Regions from separate parts of the Companilactobacillus farciminis KCTC 3681 genome, predicted to be linked through region 2. Evidence: predicted binding sites of a transcription regulator. Region 2 holds the regulator's gene; each other region holds the start of a gene.
The links. Region 2 encodes Rex, which represses fermentation and respiration genes when NADH is low (regulators of the CRP and FNR family bind a similar motif). Its sites were predicted from a motif close to TTGTGAANTANTTCACAA; they were not measured.
Positions count from the first base shown of each region.

Region 1: a site for Rex is predicted at 1,547-1,564, ahead of adhE (bifunctional acetaldehyde-CoA/alcohol dehydrogenase). Genes of this name have one in related genera too.
Region 3: a site for Rex is predicted at 2,602-2,619, ahead of LF20184_RS10965 (acyl-CoA dehydrogenase family protein). Genes of this name have one in related genera too.
Region 4: a site for Rex is predicted at 2,873-2,890, ahead of LF20184_RS12145 (MaoC family dehydratase). Genes of this name have one in related genera too.

Region 1 covers NZ_CP017702.1:1,862,080-1,867,604, forward strand. The annotation lists gene adhE (bifunctional acetaldehyde-CoA/alcohol dehydrogenase) at 1-1,517, opposite strand, end outside; gene LF20184_RS09090 (oleate hydratase) at 1,887-3,563, opposite strand; gene LF20184_RS09095 (acetate/propionate family kinase) at 3,732-4,928, opposite strand; gene LF20184_RS09100 (class I SAM-dependent methyltransferase) at 4,939-5,525, opposite strand, start outside.
Region 2 covers NZ_CP017702.1:1,965,111-1,970,635, reverse strand. The annotation lists gene LF20184_RS09695 (DUF368 domain-containing protein) at 1-707, opposite strand, end outside; gene LF20184_RS09690 (ABC-F family ATP-binding cassette domain-containing protein) at 1,322-3,235, opposite strand; gene LF20184_RS09685 (redox-sensing transcriptional repressor Rex) at 3,374-4,024, shown strand; gene manA (mannose-6-phosphate isomerase, class I) at 4,045-5,013, shown strand.
Region 3 covers NZ_CP017702.1:2,205,130-2,210,654, forward strand. The annotation lists gene LF20184_RS10955 (electron transfer flavoprotein subunit alpha/FixB family protein) at 1-655, opposite strand, end outside; gene LF20184_RS10960 (electron transfer flavoprotein subunit beta/FixA family protein) at 656-1,453, opposite strand; gene LF20184_RS10965 (acyl-CoA dehydrogenase family protein) at 1,463-2,587, opposite strand; gene LF20184_RS10970 (MerR family transcriptional regulator) at 2,731-3,144, opposite strand; gene dltD (D-alanyl-lipoteichoic acid biosynthesis protein DltD) at 3,267-4,523, opposite strand; gene dltC (D-alanine--poly(phosphoribitol) ligase subunit DltC) at 4,535-4,774, opposite strand; gene dltB (D-alanyl-lipoteichoic acid biosynthesis protein DltB) at 4,790-5,525, opposite strand, start outside.
Region 4 covers NZ_CP017702.1:2,451,223-2,456,747, reverse strand. The annotation lists gene LF20184_RS12165 (6-phospho-alpha-glucosidase) at 1-56, shown strand, start outside; gene LF20184_RS12160 (MurR/RpiR family transcriptional regulator) at 95-862, shown strand; gene LF20184_RS12155 (NAD(P)H-dependent oxidoreductase) at 914-1,540, opposite strand; gene LF20184_RS12150 (aldo/keto reductase) at 1,654-2,574, opposite strand; gene LF20184_RS12145 (MaoC family dehydratase) at 2,911-3,345, shown strand; gene LF20184_RS12140 (enoyl-CoA hydratase-related protein) at 3,418-4,224, opposite strand; gene LF20184_RS12135 (MIP/aquaporin family protein) at 4,601-5,353, shown strand.

The DNA of each region.
Region 1 (5,525 bases), 100 kb from region 2:
GTGTCAACAAATCCTAATTGAACCATGACAGGATCACAGACGATAAAGGCTCTCTTCATACCTTGAAGATCTTCTAGATAACGAACTGAAGTCTTTTCATAGTAAACTCTTGGTTGTTTAATCCATTGCATGTTATTTCTCCGTTTAGCGATTGTCTTAATATTAAGCAAATCAAATGAAGATACGTTGTGAGAAATAGAATTCTTACCCCATGAACCAGTACCAAGTGTTAATGATGGGATCATTTCGTTATAAAGATTACCAATACCACCGATAGCAGCAGGAGTATTAACTAGTACACGACTAGCTTTCATCTTGATACCAAATTCAGTAGCTAAATCTTCATTCATTGTGTGAATACCAACTGTGTGACCTAAACCACCGAAGTGTAGCAATTCATCAGCTTTTTCAAATCCTTCTTTGTGACCAGCAACTTTGAAGACTGATAGTACTGGTGAAAGCTTTTCAGCTGAAAGTGGTTCGTCTGGACCAACCTTGCTCAATTCAACACCTAGAACTTTAGTATCAGCAGGAACTTTGATACCAGCAAGTTTAGCAATGTTCAAAGCTGATTGACCGGCAATAGGACCTTTAACTCCACCTTCTGGTCTAAACATAGCATCGGCTAACTTCTTGTAGTCAGCTTTCTTGATGAAGAAGACTTTGTTCTTTTCTAATAATGACTTAACTTCGTCATAAATATCAGCATCAATAATGGCACTATTTTCAGCGGCACAAACCATACCATTATCAAAAGTCTTAGAAATCATAATATCGTTAACAGCGCGTTTGATGTTGGCAGTCTTCTCAATGTAAGCAGGACCATTACCAGGACCAACACCCAAAGCAGGTTTACCAGTTGAGTAAGCAGCTTTGACCATTCCAGGACCACCAGTAGCAAGAACTGAGGCAACCCCTTCGTTATTCATCAAGTATGAAGTAGCTTCGATACTTGGTTTTTCGATCCATTGGATAACACCTTCAGGTGCACCTGCATCAACAGCAGCTTTTAACATAACTTTAGCAGCAGCGACTGAACATTTTTGAGCTTGGGGATGGAATCCAAAAATAATTGGGTTACGTGTCTTCAAGGCAATCAATGACTTGAACATTGCTGTAGAAGTTGGGTTAGTAACTGGAGTAACACCAGCTAAAACACCAAGTGGTTCAGCGACTTTGATCAAACGGTGTTCTTTGTCGTCTTCGATGATACCAACGGTTTTATCACGTTTGATTGAGTGCCAAATCTCTTCGGTTGAATACATATTCTTGATAACTTTATCTTCAACCAAACCACGACCAGTTTCTTCGTATGCCAATTTAGCTAATCTAAAACTAGCATTCAATCCGGCAATGGCCATTTGGTGAACAATGTGATCAACTTGTTCTTGAGTGAAGCTGTCCATGATTTCCAAAGCCTTGTGAGCTTTAGCAACCATTTCATCAATAACAGGTTTTACTTCTTCTTTTTTATCAGGTTTTGCAGCAGTATTTGTATCTTTGGAACCTTTCAACATCTGATTACCTCCAAGAATAAAAACTATATTTGTTAACTAATTCACGTTTTATCATATCACTGTGTTTTTTTTGTTCAAGCATTTTAATCGAAAAAGACAATGTAAACGTATCCACGTTGATGTATCAACACGTATCCGATGATTGTTTGTTAGTTAATGAATTTCACATCCTCGATTTCATAAATTCTATTGTGAATAATTCTTCACAAAGTCCGTGTTATGGGTCTTTTTGAATTCACAAAAAAAGTAGATTGAAGTGATTTTCAACCTACTTTGTGAAATATTTTGTTTTTTAAACGGGTTACACAAGCCAATTCCCATAGTTAGGCAAATGCTCAAAGTTTAACCGTCATTCTCCGCTCTCTCTATCTATCTAAACATTGTCTTAGTAGCACGGGCCATTACTTTTGGATCTTTTTCGTAATGGTGCATTGGTGTCATTTCTGACAATGGAATGTTCAACAAGGTATAAACAGCACGTTGAGCGGCACGGAATGAATATTGTTCTGTAAAGACCATATCGAATGGTTGTTCACAGAATTGACTGATGAAGGCTAAGTTTCTACTGTGCTTTGGCACTACATCTGGACGGTCACCGACAGCTCTTTGATTGAACATTGCTGAAGCATATGGCAAGTGAACGGGAATTACGTTGACAATACTGTCCATGATTTCTTCAGTATGATTCTTGATATTGTCTTTACTTGGATCAGTTGCAGCTAGATGACCGAGCAATTCTTCAAGCATTTCTTTACCAGTCAATTCCATAACAGGTTTTTGAACGTAATCACCGTTTCTTCTTGGATACATGAAGTAACCCCAGAATGTTGATTCGTTAGGTTTTTGTGCCTTGAAGTGTGGTTGATGGTGAACAACGATTGACAACAATGGCGTACTTTCAATCCAAGTGTTCAAAGCATTACCTGGTTCTTGTTGGGTGATACGTGAAATTTCGTTAACTAAAAAGTGGTTGTTAGTCGTAACTGTGAAACTTACCCACTCACTTTGTGAACGGTCACCGAAGAATTTATCAGGATTGCCTAGTGAATAGAACTTCTCAGCAGCCTTCTTCCAAAGCATTGCACTAGGTGCATAATCCATATTCTCTTTGAATGGTGTATTGAAATCACCAATTGCTGAACTATCAGTGATCGAACCATTAGTATCGAAGACTAAGTCGTTTTCAGCGATATCGATATGTCCCTCTTTGTTGTCATTATCGACTTCTTCATACTTCAAGCCAGTTACAACGATATCATCTTGCAATGGTGTGTCTTTGAATTCGAGGTCAGTAACCTTACGATTGTTGATAAAGGTTACGCCACGGTCTTCCAAATACTTGCGCATTGGTAAAATAATACTTTCAAATTGGTTATAAGGACTTCTCGTTACACCTTCCAAAGTATTGATACGACTGAATTCTAGAATCATACGATTCATATAACGACGCAACTCAACTGCTGAACTAGCACGTTTGAAAGCAAAGGTTGTTTGCCACATGTACCAGAAATTAGTTGTGAAGAAGTGAGGACTACTTGCAAACCATTCAGCAATACTGATGTTGTTCAACTTTTCTTCGTCTTTTTCTGGCATCAACATTAATTTCGACAACAAGTAACGATCTTTATTATCGAATTGCATATGCTTGTAATTGTCTTTGCCCGGATTTACACGTGGTCCATTGTGATCAATCAAACGTCCCACATCATGAGTTGGATGAGCATGATCAAAGTTCAAAATGTCATCGGTAACAGTTTGTCCAGGATGATCTAGAGATGGCACTGAACGCAAAACATCCCAAAGATTCTCGAAAGTTTCTTCGTTAAGCATTCTTCCACCTTTTGCTAGAAATCCTTTGTTATTAGAAAGTGCTTGGTTGCCATATTCATTTTCATAATCTTTTACAGCGGCACCATCATTAGCACCGTGGTCTTCAAGTCCCATCATAGTGATTTGATCACCATTGAATCCGCCATCACGAATCAAATAGATACCAGCAGCTAAGTTACCAATACCAGTACCAATCATGTAGGCTTTTCTTGTCATAATAACTGACCTCCATTCAAATCTTACTGTTCATCTATACAACTCAAATATAGCAGTTTTCTTAAGAAAGTAAAGGCTTACATTTTGATTTTTGTATCATTTTTCTTCTAGTTTTTGGAATAAAAAAAGGAATCAAAACTAGTTAAATTAGTTTCGATTCCTTGCATATTAATCGCTGTATTTAGTTAGACGAATGACGTCACGAACAATCATCAGTTCTTCATCTGTTGGAACGACTAGGACTTTGACTGTTGAGTCATCGGTACTGATCAAACGTGTGCCAGTACCATTTTCGTTACGATCTTTATCAATTTTTACACCCATATAATTAAAACTATTGGCAATATCTGCTCTAATTTCAGCATTGCCTGCACCAACACCGGCTGTAAAGATAATTACATCAGTGCCTTTGAGCATAGCAATGTATGAACCGATATATTTGACGATTCGATTGATGAAAATCTTGATTGCCAAATCAGAGCGGTCGTTTTCTGCTCTAGTAGCTAATAAATCACGCATATCTGGTGAAACGCCAGAAATACCTAGCAAACCAGATTTAGTATTTAAAATTTTAACCATTTCACTTGGATCAGTGATCTTTAACTTTTGCATCAAATAAGCAACAAGCGAAGGATCAATATCTCCAGAACGTGTACTCATTGTGATACCAGCTAGCGGTGTGAAGCCCATTGAAGTATCGACTGATTTGCCGTCTTCAATTGCATCGATTGATGAACCACTACCCAAGTGACAAGAAATAATCTTCAAATCGTTCAAAGGTATTTGCAAGTAATCAGCTGCAGCTTGTGAGACATATCTATGGCTAGTACCGTGAGCTCCAAACTTACGAACACCATATTTTTCATAATATTCGTAAGGAATACTATACAAGTAATTGACTGGATCCATTGTTTGATGGAATGACGTATCAAAGACAGCTACTTGTGGTACATCTGGCAATATTCTTTCAAAAGCTTCAATACCAGCAGCTTGTCCAGGATTATGCAATGGAGCAAATTCTGACAAGTTCTTGATTTGTTGAACCACTCTTGGAGTTACAACAGCAGAGTCTTTAAAGATACTACCACCGGCAACTACTCGATGACCGACACCAGTAATTTCTGAATAGTCATCAATGATCTTTAAGTCGATCAATTTATCGAGCATTTTATTGACGGCAGTTGTGTGATCAGGGATATCACCCATTTCACTAATCTTTTTACCACCAAATTCAACTTCAAAAACCGAATCAGAAAGGCCAAGACGATCAACCATTCCTTTTGCAACAACTTTTTCATCAGGTACTGTGTATAGTTTCCACTTCAGTGTAGAGCTACCAGAATTAACGGCCATGATTTTAGACATTTAATCTCACCTAACCTTTAAAATTTTTAGCCCAGTCTTGTAACTGGTCTTTAAATCCTTCAAACAACTTGGGATTATTAGTGTCTGGAATTGTACCCATCAAAACATTTTCCACTTGCTTAGCATTATTACCATGCTTTTGCAAAACGACTACTGCCTTTTGTGCCTCTTTAGAAGCAAACAAATTGGCAGGTAAGTCTAAGACAGCCTGCAAATAAACACTTGAAACCATCCACTCGGATAATTTCTTAGCTTGATCCGTTTGGAAAATTTGTGATGGGACGATAAAGATACCCAGTCCACCATCATTCAAATTATTCATTGTTTGTTCAATCAACAGATGATGAGCATAAGAATGGCCCGATTCAGCGCTAGTCTGGAAATTCTTGGCATTTTCATCAATTGGATAATAGCCAACTGGTAAATCTGCCACCGCCATGTCGATATCAGTAATATCCCAATCTGCCACACTATCTTGGTGATAGGCATCCAAATTAAGATTCATCACTTCGCTAAATGACTTGGCTAATGCGACAAGTGTATCATCGTTATCCAAAGCCGCAGCATTGATATGGAATTTATCAGTCATATTCAATT
Region 2 (5,525 bases):
AAGATCAAAACTGTACTGGCTAAAACGATACCGAGAATGAAATGATAAACCCGGGAGTGATGATGTTTGATCAGACTTTCCATAGCTTTTGAGAAGGTCAAAATAGAGATGATTCCTCCAATAGCAATCGGAATGAATACCAGTGGGTCAAAACTCTTAAAACCTTGGAGCATCGGTGTATATAAACCTAAGATTATCAACAAGTTTGAAGGACTCAATCCTGGTACCAAAACACCCAAAGCAATCAAAGCTCCGGCAATGATGAAACCAAAGAAGTTGGCCGGGATAGTTCCAAAAATTTCACTCATGAAGAACAAGAACAATCCACCACCGATAAACATTGAAAAGAACCAAACAATATCGATTTTGTCACGATTAGTCCGCGAAGTAGATTCTTTGATCAAAGTAGGCAGCGTTCCGATAATGGTTCCGGCAAAGCCCCAAAGTACAATCATTTGATAATGAGCTAATAAGTATTCTAACGGTTTTGAAAGGACGCCAATTCCGACGATACCACCAAGACCAATTGGCAAGAAGTATAAGAAGTCTCGCTTGAAGTTTTGTCTGACGTGGGCCATGAAACTCAGCAATCTCTCATAGATTCCCATGATGGCAGCTAGGACACCACCAGAAACTCCTGGCAAGATGAATCCTAGAGCAATAATGACACCTTTGAAAAATCTAATTAAAAAATTATCTCGTTTTATTGTTAAGTACCTCGTTTTTTAATTTCGTTTAATCAAAGTTATCAAATTTCTAGGTAATAGGCAATAGAAATCGTTAAGTGGATAAATATGCCGTCGTCCGCAAAAGCCCTGTGATTGGCTGGAACGCTGGCGACGCCACTTTGAACTACTGCATAAACCAAGTGCGCAGCATTTCAAAGCTGGGTCTTATTCTAAGCGATAAATCGCTAAGAATAAATTTGCCGGCTGAGCCATCACAGGGCTTTTGCTACCGACTAGATTTCACTTTCTATTTAGATGGAGTTAAATCCATACTTTATGAATAATTAATTCATTTCTTTTTTTAATATAATAAAAAGAAGGTATTACTAGAATTGCAGCAATAAACTACAATTCCAATAATATCTTCTATTAATTTTTAAGTAATTTATATAAAAATAAAAACCATTATATAGTCGGGAGCGAGGTACTGGAAAATGCTCAGCCGTGACATTTCACTTAGCAATTTATTGCTTACGTGAAAGCCCAATCTTGAAGACTTTGCCCGGTTTTGGTTTTAGCAAAGGCTCCAAGTTGTGGCCACAGCGTTCCAGCGTTTTCCAGTGCCGAACGGACGACGGCAAGTAAACCACAAACTAACTATTAAAATCTTCCAATTCAATCGACTTATTAGTCCATTCTTCTTCGATTTCATCTTGCTTAGCTTTGTTCTCATCAAGTTCTTTTTGCAAGTCAGCCAATTTGCTGTAAGAAGTTAAGTTTTCATCCTTGGTCATTTCTTTTTGAATAGCCGCATTTTTTTCTTCCAATTCAGCGATTTGGTTTTCTAAATCCTCAACTTGACGACGTAATTTACGTTCTTGTTTTTGTTGTTCTTTAGATTGTTGATATTCCATTTTCTTTTCACTGACAGTTGGAGCTTTCTTAGTTTCTTCGACCACTGGTGTATCAGAAGTTTTTTCAACGTAGTAGTCGTAGTCACCGAGATAAATTTTGCTGCCGTGTTCGCCGATATCGACGATACGATTGGCCAAAGTGTTCAAAAGGTAACGGTCATGGGATACGAAGAGAACTGTTCCAGGGAATTCCTTTAGGGCATCTTCAAGAACTTCCTTACTGTCGATGTCCAAGTGGTTAGTGGGCTCATCCATGATCAAGAAGTTATCGTGTTCCATAGATAATTTGGTCAAAGTCAAACGGGCTTTTTCACCACCGGATAATCCAGCTACAGGTTTTAGAACGTCGTCGCCACTGAACAGGAAGGCTCCTAATTTCTTACGGATGATTTGTTCGTCGAGTCTAGGATAGAGGTCCCAGATTTCGTGCAAGACGTCTTTTTTAGGATCGAGTCCTTTTAGATTCTGGTCGTAGTAACCGACTTGAACGTTGGCGCCAAATTGGGAAGTTCCTTTGATCATCGGAATTTTTCCAAGGATTGATTTCAAGAAAGTTGACTTACCGATACCGTTAGGTCCGATGATACCGACACGTTCGCCTTTTTTGACATCCAAATTGATAGGTTCAGACATGATCCGATCATCGTAACCGATAGCAGCATCTTTGACCAAAAGCACGTCGTTACCACTTTCTTTGTCGATTTCAAATGAGAAGTGAACTGAACCTTGATCACTGCCGGGACGGTCTAAGACATCCATGTGTTCGAGCTTTTTACGACGACTTTGGGCCATCTTAGTAGTTGAAGCGCGGACGATATTTTTCTGAATGTACTCTTCGGTCCGTTTGATCTCGGCTTGTTGCTCTTCGTAATGTTTCCAAGCAACTTCTTGATTCTTCTTCTTTTCTTGTAAGTAGAAAGTATAGTTACCAGAGTAGTGAGTAGAAGAGTGTTGATTGATCTCGACGATTTCGTTAACGACTTTGTCTAGGAAGTACTGATCATGAGATACGATTACTAAAGCGCCTTTGTAGCCTTTAAGATAGCTTTCTAGCCATTCAACAGTATTGATATCCAAATGGTTAGTCGGTTCATCCAATAATAAGATATCCTGATGTTCTAAAAGCATTTTAGCCATCGCCAAACGAGATCTCTCACCACCGGATAGGGTCGAAATCTTGTCTTGCCAAACATCTTCATCAAAGCCGAACCCCTTGAGGACACTTCTGATTTCAGACTGATAGCTGTAGCCATTTTCTTGGCGGAAAGTATTTTGGAGTTGGTCGTATTGTTTCAAAATATCGTCATAGTTGTCGACATTAGGATTGGCCAATTTTTCTTCCAAAGCGCGCATCTTTTTTTCCTGAGCTTTGAGGTAGTCAAAGACGTGCTCCAATTCATCAAAAATTTTACTGTCATTATTTAATCCTGAGTCCTGAGCTAAGTAGCCAATATTGGTGTCTTTTTTGAGTGCAATATTGCCACTGTTGTAGCTCTCTTGGTCAGAGATGATTTTTAATAGGGTAGATTTACCTACACCATTGCGACCAACGAGGCCGATACGACTATTGTCTTGAATTTCGAAACTGACATTTGAAAAGAGTTTCTTCGTTCCAAAATTTTTGGTAATGTTTTGTGCTTGTAATAAAATCAAGTTGATTGCTCCTTTACCTTATTCACAATTTTATCATTAATTAATAATTTATGCCTTTATAGGTTTAACGTGTTGCGTTTTTTGTGTTTTTTATTTAGTATAAATGTTAGTGAAATGACACACATATGGTGGTAAATTATGACAAAAACAACAGTTCCAAACGCAACAATAAAGCGTTTACCAATTTATTATCGTTACTTCCAATTTCTCAAGGATGAGGGTACAAAAAAAATCTCCTCTGGTGAATTATCAGAAGGGGTTAAGATAGATAGTGCTACAATTAGACGTGACTTCTCATATCTAGGTGCACTTGGCAAGCGTGGCTATGGCTACGATGTAAACGATTTAGTAACGTTCTTTAAGAAGTTATTGAATCAAGACAAACGTACCAACGTCGCTTTAGTTGGGGTCGGTAATTTAGGTAACGCCTTACTAAATTATAACTTTTCTCGGACAAATAATGTTCGAATTGCAGCAGCTTTTGATATTAATAAAGAAATTGTCGGTACAGTCAAGAGTGGAGTTCCCGTTTACGATATTAGTGAACTAAAGGAACAACTCCACTTGCAACAGATCGACGTCTGCATTTTGACAGTTTCTTCAAATGCTGCGCAAACAACAGCCGACTTGTTAGCTGATGCTGGAGTTCGTGGAATCTTGAACTTTACGCCGGTTATTATCAACGTGCCAAGCAGTATTCGCGTTCACTATGTCGATTTGGCAAACGAATTGCAAACGTTGATTTTCTTCTTGGACCGTGATAAGTCAATGACTGAAGAAATAGAATAAATTTTTGGGGGAATTTTTTTATGAGTGAACCATTATTTTTAAAACCCGTCTTTCATGAGAAACTCTGGGGTGGAAGAAAACTAGAAACAGAATTTGGCTACAACATTCCTGATGGAACAATTGGTGAATGCTGGGCAATTTCTGGACATCCACATGGTAAAGAACAAGTCGTAAATGGCGAGTTTGCTGGTCAAATCCTTGCCGATCTATGGAATGACCACAAAGAATTATTCGGTAATCCTAAGGGCAAAGTATTTCCACTTCTAACAAAGATTTTGGATGCAAATGCTAGCCTATCAGTTCAAGTTCATCCTGACAACGAATATGCTGAAAAGCACGAACACGAGCTAGGCAAGACAGAATGCTGGTACATCATTGATGCAGAACCAGGTTCATACTTGATTTATGGTCACAATGCTAAGAACAAAGCTGAACTCGACCAAATGATCGAATCAGGCGACTGGGATCACTTATTAAGAAAAGTTCCTGTTAAGAAAGGTGAATTCTACTACGTACCAAGTGGTACAGTTCACGCCTTGAACAAGGGAATCATGGTCTTAGAAACACAACAAAGCAGTGATACAACTTATCGTTTGTATGACTATGACCGTGTCGACAAGACTACTGGTAAGAAACGTGATCTTCACATCAAACAATCAGAAGACACAATCACAGTACCTCACAAAGATCCAAAACTAGATATTCAATCTAAAGAAGTTGGCAAGAACAAGTTTACAACCTTCGTTCAACCACCAATCTCACCATTCTTCTCAGTTTATCACTGGGAAATCAAAGAACCAGTTCAATTGCACCACCAAATTGGTAAGTACACATTGATCTCAGTTCTAAACGGTGAAGGTAAGATCACTGCTGACGGTAAAGACTATGACTTGAAGAAAGGTACACACTTGATTGTTCCTGCAACAATCAACGAGTGGACTTTGTCAGGTGATTTGGATATTATCGCTTCAGAATCTGGTGAAAACTAAATTAACTATTTTGAGGGATGCTAAACTGCCGTCGTCCGTTCGGCACTGGAAAACGCTGGAACGCTGTGGCTACAACTTGGAGCCTTTGCTAAGACCAAAACCGGGCAAAGTCTTCAAGATTGGGCTTCCACTAAGCGATAAATCGCTAAGTGGAATTTCACGGCTGAGCATTTTCCAGTACCTCGCTCCCGACTAGATTATGGTTTCTATCTTTATATAAATTGCTTCAAAAAAATTAATAGAGGATGTTATTAGAATTGCAATAGATTGTTGTATTCTAATGATGTCCTTTTTTGTTTTATTTGTGTAAGGAATAAAGAAATAGGGCTGCTTTTTAGGAATTATGTGTCTAATTCAATCCAAATAGAAATTGAAATCTAGTCGGTAGCAAAAATCCTGTGGCGGCTCAATAGCCAAATTTCTCTTGGCAATTTATTGCCTAGTGAAAGACCGAGTTTTGAGATTTTGCGCACTTGGTTTATGCAAAAGCTCAAAATCGCGTCGGCTATGTT
Region 3 (5,525 bases), 240 kb from region 2:
TTTTACTACCACGACCGATTGCAACGACGCGTTTTGCTTGCTTAATATCCTTAGCTTTTTGAACAGGTAAAACACGACTTTTTATTTGTAATTGGTCGTCTTTCTTCCATAATATGTTGGAAATAGTTTCCATTTGCAAATTAGGATTAATTTTCTTTTCGGCACTGAAAATATTGGGACGTGCTGTGACCATCTGGGGACGACAATCTGGAATCGTAATCTCACACATAATATTGTCACCATATGAAGGTTTCGTTTGTACCAATAAATCGTCTTCAAAGTGCAAATCCAAACAATCAGCAGTTAAACCCGTTTGTAAACGTGCTTGCAATCTTGGAGCAATCGAACGACCGGCAACTGTAGCTGGGAAGATCAAAGTATTAGGAGTGCCTTTTTGCTTAATCAAATCAGCTAAAGCATCCGTAATTTCTAAATCATCCCCTGAAGCCAAAGCATCATCTTTAATAGTAATAATCTTGTCTGGACCGTAGGCACTCAAGACTTCTTCCAAATTGGCAACAGCTTTTTCTATCAGAACGACTACTACTGGATCATGACTAATTTGATTCATCTTAGTAATTAATTGAAAAGTAACCGGATTGATTTCATTTAAATCATTTTCTGCAAAAATCCAATTTTCTTTTATAACTGTCATCTATTTGTCCTCCGTCAAAATATTCTTCTGCTTCAAAATATCAACTAGTTCACGAGCAGCTGTAACTGGGTCATCAGACAAACGATGATTTTTCTTAGCAACTTTTTTAGGCTCTGAAATTGAACGAACAATTGTCGGAGAACCAGCTTGTCCAACTCGTTGTTCGTCCAAATTCAAATCACTAGCATGCCAAGTAATGATAGGTTTGTCAAAACTCTTAGCAATTTCAACGACATTAGTATATTTGGGACTATTAGCTTTGTCAGTGGCTGTTAGGAGAATCGGTAATTTAGCAGTGATGGTTTGCTCGACATTTTCCAATTTACGATCAATTACCAAATGATCTTCAAAGGCCTCAATCTTATCAGCATAAGTAACTTGAGGAACGCCAAGCATTTCAGCGATGATTGGGCCTACTTGACCAGTGTCAGCATCAACTGACTGTTGTCCTACCAACACTAAGTCAACCCCACCAATTTTTTTGATAGCTTCACCTAGTACATATGCAGTTGCTAGAGTATCCGCACCAGCGAAAGCACGATCCGACAAAAGAACGGCTTTATCAGCACCAAGAGCCAATGTTTCTTGCAAGGAAACAGCAAAATCATCTGGGCCCATGGACAAAGTAATAACTTCTCCGCCAACTTTATCTCTAATCATTAAAGCTGCTTGTAGGGCGTGCAAATCATAAGAATTGATAACACCACCTAGGCCACGTCGATCAATATTTTTAGTTTTTTCATTAATTTTGACGTTTGTCGTTTCAGGAACTTGTTTAATACCAACAACTATTTTCATAACTTCCTCCTAGGCTCTATTCTTTGCTTCAATCAAAGCAATCTCTGTCCGCATCTTTTCAACTGTACCTTCTGCTAATTCCATCGCTCTGGCATCCCTGATCAAATGTTCAACCGGATAATCCAAACTATAACCATAGCCACCCAAAATCTGTAAGGCATCAGCACCGGATTTAACGGCGCTTCGACTTCCATATGCTTTAGCCATGGCAGCCTCCTCTTCGTAATCTTGACGATTGTCTTTTAACCAAGCAGCTTTTTGGTAAAGCAGTTTAGTAGTCTCTTTGGCAATGGCAATATCAGCAACTTTTCTTTGAATACCTTGCATTTGAATGATTGGTGTATCAATAGCTTTTCTATGCGTTGCGTAATCTGTTACTATATCTAACTCGTGTTCCATGATGCCGGTCAAAACAGCTCCCATCAAAACTCGCGCATCATTGTGAGCACTGTCACCGATTTCTTTACCCATACCGACTTTACCTAACAAGTGATTCTCATCAACTTCGATGTTGTTCATGACGATTTCGCCAACTGGAACACCCGTCAAACCTAAGAAGTTCTCTTGCTTACCAAATTCAAAGCCTTCCATATCTTTATCGACAACGAAGAAAGACAATTCTTCCGGTGCAGTTTTGACAAGAACACAATAGATTTCTGCTAGTCCACCATTCGTAATCATGATCTTGTCGCCATTAATAATCCACTTGTCACCAACGTGTTCTGCATGTGAGTTAATTCCTAAAGGATTAGAGCCACCACTAGGTTCAGTCATTGAAAAAGCAATAATTCGTGATTTTGCTTGAGGTAAATACTCATCTTTTAGAGCCTGGTTACCAAACTTAACGATTTGATCAATCGACTTGAAGTGACCTTCCAAAGTGACTGCCAAACTAGCATTGCCACGAGCAATCTCATTGATCATCTCAGCAGTAGTTGAACCATCAAATCCTGCCCCACCGTATTCTTTAGGTAACATTGTACTTAGCAAATCTGTTTTCTTTATTTTGTTCAACAAGTCATTTACATATGATCTAGTGTGATCAATTTCCATATCAAATGGTGCTACTTCATTTTCTGTGAATGATTTAACCATTCGTAAGAGGATTTCTCTACTCGTCTTATTTTGATCCATAATGCTCTCCTTGCATGTTAATTTTTTCACATATAAGTATAAAAAAATACCAAACTAATCTATCTAGCCACATGATATATTAGTTTGGATATAAAGTAAATATAATAATATTATATATAGACAATTATTTATCTATATCAAAGCTAAGGCTTATCCAAATGCATTTCTTCCTTAACGTACTTTTCTGTACCATCATTGGTTGCCTTACCATAGTATTCACATTTAAAATTGATGACATCCAGCGTTTCTTGTAGTTGGCGCATTTGTTCTTGAACTGACAAACGTAACTGTAAGAACATATCAAAACGCTCTTGCAACGAATCATCGCCTTCAGTTGTCCATTTGATAAATTGTTTGATTTCTTTTATTGGCATCCCAGCATTTTTCACACACTCAACTATTTGTAACGTGCCTAAATTCTCTTCGGTAAAGCGACGTACTCCAGCAGCGTTCTTATTTAAATTAGGAATCAAGCCTTCTTTGTCATAGTAGCGTAGTGTGGGAACTGATAAACCGAATTTTTCAGCCACTTCACCAATTGAATAAGTAGTTTCTATTTCTTGCATAATGATCTCCTTAATTTTTCATTGACCTAAAGTTAACTTAATGTTTAGTGTTGATAATAACATTTATACACAAAAAAAGCCTCTCTGACCATTCAGAGAGGCTTCTTCGATTCTTAAAATTGATTATCACTAGCCCATTTATTAGTTAAGAAGTAACTATTCATGTGATACTGTGTATTCTCGGGGTTAGCTTTCTTAGTTTGATAGTAACCTTTGAGGTCCTTATCTAACATTAACCAGCCACGCCAACCCATGTGAATCGTATCTTCGGCGATGTAGTTAGGATTCTTAACGTTTGATAAATCTACGATATTATTGAAACCTTGGGACTTCAATTGATATTTGATCTTTTTATCAAAATTAGTAATGGAACTCATTGGCATGCCAGTATATTTAACCCAGTAAGGATTGATTGGTTGAATGACGAACATTACTTCAGTCTTATTTTGAGCAAACATATATAGCAATGCTTGAAAATCATTATATTCTGGGGAACGCGTATAAGTTACATGTCTGTGCGCATTCTTATACTTAACGATTCTCTTTTTTAATTCTTTCTTGTAAAAAGAATTACCAATTTGCAAATCATTATCAGTTGAATGTTTCTTTGCCAACTTAGTAGCTAGTTTGTTTAAATGCTTGTAATCATAAGTATCTGGCAATTGACTAGCTGCTTTGTTGATCATATTTTGATGATCATTCATCGAAAGTGCTCCAAAGAGGTTATCCTGACTCTGCAAACTTGCACGGGAGACTCGTTTAATGTACATCCGTTGAAAATTAGTAATCTGTTGACCCTTGGAAATACGTTCTAAGGCGCCATCTTCAATCGGACCTTTGCTAACACCCAGATCAAGTACTCGATTAGCAATGTATTTGTTCATCGCTTTATCACCATGATCTGAATTTAAAATAAATCCGGTCAATTGCAATGGTGATAAGAAGTATTTGAAAGCGTCGGAAGGAACACCGGTCTTAGTAAACCATTGTGGCGAGATAATAAAGACTGCTTTATTACCTTTTAAATTAGACATCCCACCGACATTGAAAGCTTGAGTCAATGAAGCCGTACCAGGATTTCCTTGCAAGAATGGTTTGTTCTTCCAATGATATTTTTGCGCCATGGAAGATGGGTGGAACGGATCCATTCTAGAAAGTTCCGATGAACCAATAATAGGAATGTAGTTTTCTTTTTCGGCAGCATTCTTAACACTTTCACCCTTTAAAACTCGCACATCCAACGAAGTGGCCGCTTGGTCGATCTTTTTAGGAGTAACAGTTTTAAAATTAATTGGTGCAAATAGAAGAATCAACAATGCAACAATAGCAACTATAACAGGTCCAAAAATCATCCATAACTTTTTTTTCATTAGTATCTACTCTATTCCAATTCTTGTACACGTTGAGCAATTTTATTTACGGTTGACCATTGAGAACGGTCGAATTCTGAAACTGGTACTTGGATACCAAAGGTATCTTGTAATGTAACTAGAACTTCTACAGTTGCCATTGAATCTAGAACACCATCTTTAAATAGATCTTGATCGGCATCTGAGCCTGCGTCATCCAAACCTGTAACATCTTTTAAAATATCCACAATTTTGTTTTTAATTTCATCCATAATAAGCTCTCCTAACTAAAACCATAATTTATCTAAAATACCTGAAAAAATCATAAAACTGAAACATACAACATTGAAAGTCAAGAAAACGGCGAACGCATGCGTAAACTTGTTGCTTGGAATACTCTTACGATGTCTCTTCTTAAATCTCAACCAAGCATCGTTAGTGATCATTGCTCCGGCGTGGAACAAACCATAAACGATGTAATACCAAGTCTCACCATGCCAGAATCCCATGATCAAGAACAAAGTCAAGTAACCGAAGTTAGCGATATTGACACGATTCTTGATCCACTTGTGTTTGATCATTGTAAACATCAAACGCATGTAGATGAAATCACGGAACCAGAATGACAAGGTAATATGCCATCTATTCCAGAAATCCTTGATGTTCTTGGACTTAAATGGTGCCTTGAAGTTCATTGGTGTCTTGATACCCATGAAATTACTGATTGAAACGGCAAATAGTGAATATCCAGCGAAATCAAAGAACAAATACATACTATAAACGTACATATAAGCCACCAAAGCCCAGGAAATTCCTAATGGTGTTTCACCACGATAAGACAAAGTTAAAATTTGAATCTTTGGTAATAATAAAGTTCCAAAGAAGTAACCGATGATGAATTTATAAGCCAAACCTTGCATCAATTTATTAACACCACTGTGCAACAATTCGACGTACTCATCACGACTAGGAACTTTTAAAACATCCTTTTGAAAACGTCTGAAACGATCAATTGGTCCTGAG
Region 4 (5,525 bases), 490 kb from region 2:
TAGTTCTTGATGATTTGCAAGAAGCTAATAAAGATTATTGGCCAGAATTAAGTTAAAATTATACTAACAATATAGTATAAGGGGCTTAATTTGTATGAAACTTGAAGAAATTATTGATAAGCATTATAACGAATTTAGTGTTACTGAAAAAGGCATGTGTCAATATATTTTGAAGAATCATAATAAAATTACTTCAATGGGAATATTAGATTTTGCAAGAGAAAGTTTGGCTTCAAAATCTTCCGTGATTCGTTTTTGTCAGAAAATTGGATTTACCGGTTATACGGAAATGAAAAATTTTATTAAATGGGATGATGGGAGTTCTAAAAGAATAGATAATTATAGCTTTTTTGATCAAGTAAAGTCTGATACAGAGATGTTATTGAGTTCTTTAGATTATAATAAATGGATTCCAATATATGAATCGATTTATAATTCAAAACGAGTTTATATGATAGCCACAGGAGTTACTCAACAAAATCAGGCCCTGGAACTTCAAAGGTTGTTAATGCTGAGTGGGAAAGATTCAGGCTTGTTACCGGGTAATAAAGAATCATCTGAATTCCAAAGAATGACAGAAAGCTTAGATAGTAATGATTTTCTAATCATTCTTTCTCTGTCGGGTGAAAATAAAAGTCTCGAAGATGTAATAAGAGAGATAGAGAAAAGAGAAAGCAAATTGTTGTCGATAACTAATTATCATAGTAATTGGTTGTCTCAAAATTGTGATTTTAATCTTTACTCACGAAGTTCAAGAAGTCCAGACACAGAGGATTGGTGGTTGAAAACTACTTCAACGTTCTTCGTATTAATTGAAGCGTTTGTTTTTGGATATAATGATTATTTAAAAACAAAAAAATAAAATGATTGATGATAATGGAAAAGTATCCATTTCATCAATCATTTTTTATACTTAAAATTTTCGTCCAGCAATTTCAGCTTCATCAAAGGCATCATCAAGAATTTCAATGGTGTTCATTGGGTCAACATCCATACCTTCAGCGAAAATACTGGAATAGTCGTCAACACCAATGACATGCAACATCATCTTGAGATACTCGTCGGCTAAATCTTTAATTTGGGGATCGTCAGTTGGAGCGTTCTTGTGATATCTGTTACCACTAGCTTGCAAGTGAATTGCTTTTTTGCCATGTAGTTTGTTCAGTGATCCGTGCAAAGTATCGTGAGAAGCCATAATCATATCGATGTAACTTTTCATTTCGGCAGGGATGAAGAGATTGTACATTGGATTGACGAAGACGTATTTATCGGCTTGATTGAACTCGTCAATCCACATCTGACGAGCATCGTTGAAACGTTTTTCGTCGACATTCAAGTCGCATTTAGCTAATTTCTTGTTATAAATTGAAACAGCAAATTTGTTTAGTGGATAAGGCATGTATTCAGAAACATTGTGAACTACGACTTCATCGTTAGGATTGGCTTTTTGGTAGGCATTAATAAAATGTTTGTATAATTCGTGTGTTGAAGATCCCTTTTCAGTCAAAGGATGAGCATATATTACGAGTACTTTTGGCATAGAAAGTTCCTCTTTTTTTAATAATTTACCTACATTATAAACCTTAAAAAGACCGTTATTTCATAAATTAGAAATGAAATAACGGTTATTTTATTAGAACAAATTTTTAGATTTTATGGTAAGTCGTTGCCGGCAGCGAAGTAAACGTCATACCACTCTTGTTTAGTAAGATCGACGTCGCCACCTTTGGCACTATCAGCGATGTGTTCGGGATTCATAGTACCGATGATAACTTGAATGTCAGCAGGGTGTCTGAGAATCCAAGCTGCAGCGATAGCATTTTTACTTACACCATATTTGTCAGCCAATTCTTGGAGAACTTTGTTGAGTTCTGGGAACTTATCGTTGTTGATGAAAGTACCAGCAAACATGCCGTATTGGAATGGTGACCAAGCTTGAATTGTAACGCCCATACGTCTAGAGAATTCAAGGATACCACCATCGTGGTTGATCGAGCGAGTATCAGTCATGTTAGTGTGCATACCAAAGTCGATCATGCCGGTGTGCATAATGCTGAATTGAAGTTGGTTGATCATTAAACGTTGGTCAACCGCTTCTTGAACAAGTAAATATTGTTGAGGATTGAAGTTAGAAACACCGAAGTGACGAACTTTACCGGATTTTTGCAATTCATCGAATGCTTCAGCGACTTCTTCAGGTTCCATCAATGGATCTGGACGGTGCAAGAGGAATGAATCAAGATAATCGACACCTAAACGTTCTAGTGAGCCATCGACAGCATCAATCAGGTGTTGTTTTGTGAAATCATATCTCTTGCCAGAAATAATGCCACCTTTTGATTGAATGTATAGTTGATCACGACTTACGCCACTTTGCTTGAGTGCTTGGCCAAAGATTTTTTCGGAATCTCCACCACCATAAATGTCAGCTGAGTCGATAAAATTAATACCACTATCATAAGCCGTATCGATAGCTTTAGCAGCTTGATCTACGGTTAAACTGTTCATGCGCATGATACCAAGTGCAATAGCTGAAGCTTGCCAGTTACTTTCACCAATATAACGTTGTTTCATTTATTTTTGCCTCCAATATTTCAATATCATCTTAATTATTGAGGGTTTGGTGGGGGATGTCAATTGGTTTGTTTACGGTTACATTCTGTATAGACATTAATTACACATATTATTACAAAAATCATTTTTTGATTTAAAAAATGAGCAAAAAATATATCATTATCCTCAATTTGTCAAAAACTCATATATAAATATTCAAAATTTAGCTATAAAAGAGTATACATTTCAATAAGTTATAGATACTATAAATAATTCATATTGTTAATGAAATCGTTTACAAAATACAATAGATTGTGAAATGTGATGTAACTCACATACACTTAGGAGGTTGTACTAATGGAAGAATATAAGATTATCTATGAGGGTGAATTAAAAGTAGGTATGACTGGAGTGATGACCAAGCAAGTTACTGAGGATGACGTTGATACTTTTGCTAGGGTAACTGGCGATTATAATCCGATGCATGTCGATGAAGAATTTGCTGAAAAAACACAGTTCCATAAACGTATAGCTCATGGAATGCTATCGGCAGGTTTGATTTCTGCCTGTATTGGTAACAAGATGCCTGGACCTGGAGCAATCTACTTAAATCAAACTCTTAGATTTAATAAACCAGTATATTTTGGGGATGTACTAGTTGCAACAGTCAAAGTAGAAAGAATCGATCAAAAGGCACATTTTCAAATTGCAACATTATCCACTATAGTAACTAATCAAAATGGGGATGTTGTTACTGAGGGTGAAGCACAAATAATGCCAGCAAAACATTAAAAAATCTATAAAAAAAGGTGATGAGAAATTAAATTCTCATCACCTTTTACTATATGGTATGGAGGAGTGAATCTATTTGTTTGTGAAGTTGGCGTGACGTTTCTCTAGGAATGCTGTCATACCTTCAGTTTGATCTTCTGTAGCAAATGTTTGTGACCACATTTGTGTTTCGAAGTCGATAGCTGTATCCAATGGTAGATCAGCTGCACGGTCGATTACATATTTAGCCATGCCGACACCAATTAGACCATTCTTCATGATTGTCTTAGCAATTTCTGTTGCTTTGTTGATTAATTCTTCTGGTTCAGCAACTTCTTCAGCGATACCTACACGATATGCTTCTTTAGCATCGATCATTGTACCAGTAGCAATCATTTCTTTAGCTTTGCCACGACCAACTAAACGTGTTAGACGTTGTGTGCCACCAAATCCAGGAATAATACCTAAAGTAACTTCTGGTTGACCAAATTTAGCTTTGCTTGAGATAACACGAATATCACATGATGAAGCTAATTCAAGTCCACCACCTAGACAATATCCATTAACAGCAGCAATTGTAAATTGTTTTAGATCTTCAATCTTACCAAATGAATTGTGAGCTAGTTTTGAAAGTTCAGAGGCTTCAATAGGATTCATATCTCTCATTTGAGAAATATCAGCGCCAGCAACGAATGCCTTTTCGCCAGAACCTGTAATAATCAAAACTTTAACTGCATCTTCATTATTCTTAACAACATCAAGTGCTTCACCAATTTCAGTCAATGTATCTGAATTCAATGCATTCAATGATTTTGGACGATTAATAGTTAATGTTGCAATACCGTCTTCAGCTTCTAGTAATACGTTCTTAAAATCTTTCATACCTGTTAATTCTGTCATGTTAGTAACATCCCTTCAAAAGTAAGTTACCAGCAAGTACTTTCAAAACTCATAGTAAAGTTATTTTTTTAAAATGCAAATTTATCTGAAAAATAGCGACGGCTGAATTGCCGAAAATATAGCATTCTGAAATTTGTCAAAAAAAAAAATCCGATTAAAATTTGTGAAAAATAGACTTTGTTGGTTTGTGAAAACGCTATCATGTGGGTGATTCATCAAGCATATAACATATAGTTATTGATACTATGAATAAATATCAATATTTACGGCGCACAAATTCTCCGTTATAGTTCAAATTGCTAAGTTGAATAAGTGATAAATAGTTAAAGTATTGATCTAAGTTTTGACTTAGTAAAAAAGATGGGGGTGTTTTAAAATGAGTGGAACTTGGGATGCTCGTTTTGCAGCTGAATTTTTTGGTACTTTGATTTTGGTATTATTCGGAAATGGGGCTGTTGCTAATTCTTTTCTAAAGGATACTACTGGTAATGGTGAAAATGGTCAGGCCAATGGTGGTTGGATATTTATTGCCGTGGGTTATGGCTTGGGTGTTATGATTCCAGCAATGATGTTTGGATCAATATCTGGTAATCACCTGAATCCTGCTATTACAGTTGCACAAGCAGCTGCAGGAATTTTTCCATGGGCTAAAGTAGCTCCTTACATTATTTTCCAATTTTTAGGTGCGATGGTAGGGCAATTGTTGGTACTAGTAATTTATTGGCCATATTATAAACGCACTAAAGATGAAGGAGCCATATTTGCTACCTTCTCGACTGGCGATACTGCTGGCAGTGCAATGAATGGATTCTGGACTGAAGCAATTGGTACTGCGATTTTGACTTTTGCAGCTATGGGATTGTATCGAGGAATGTTCTTCAAGCAAAGTATTGATATTGCCAATATTGGGGTTGGTCTTGTTATCACTACTTTGGTAATGTCTGTTGGTGGTCCTACTGGTCCGGCATTAAATCCGGCTCGTGATTTGGGACCAAGAATTGTGCACGCATTTATGCCAGTGCCAAACAAAGGATCTTCTAATTGGGACTATAGTTGGGTTCCTGTTGTTGCACCTATTGCTGGTGCGGTTGTAGGTATCTTTATCTATAAAGGATTCTTTGGACTATAAGGTTAAAAATAAGCCTGACTAAGGCTTATTTTTTTACCTTAAAATAGTTGAAATCATAATTTAATGTATAAATTAACTAAAAAACAGCAAAATAATGACATATTCAATATTTTGCTGTTTATTTTTGTAAGCGATTGCTGGATGCGCTGGTATGACTGAATTATAACTATCT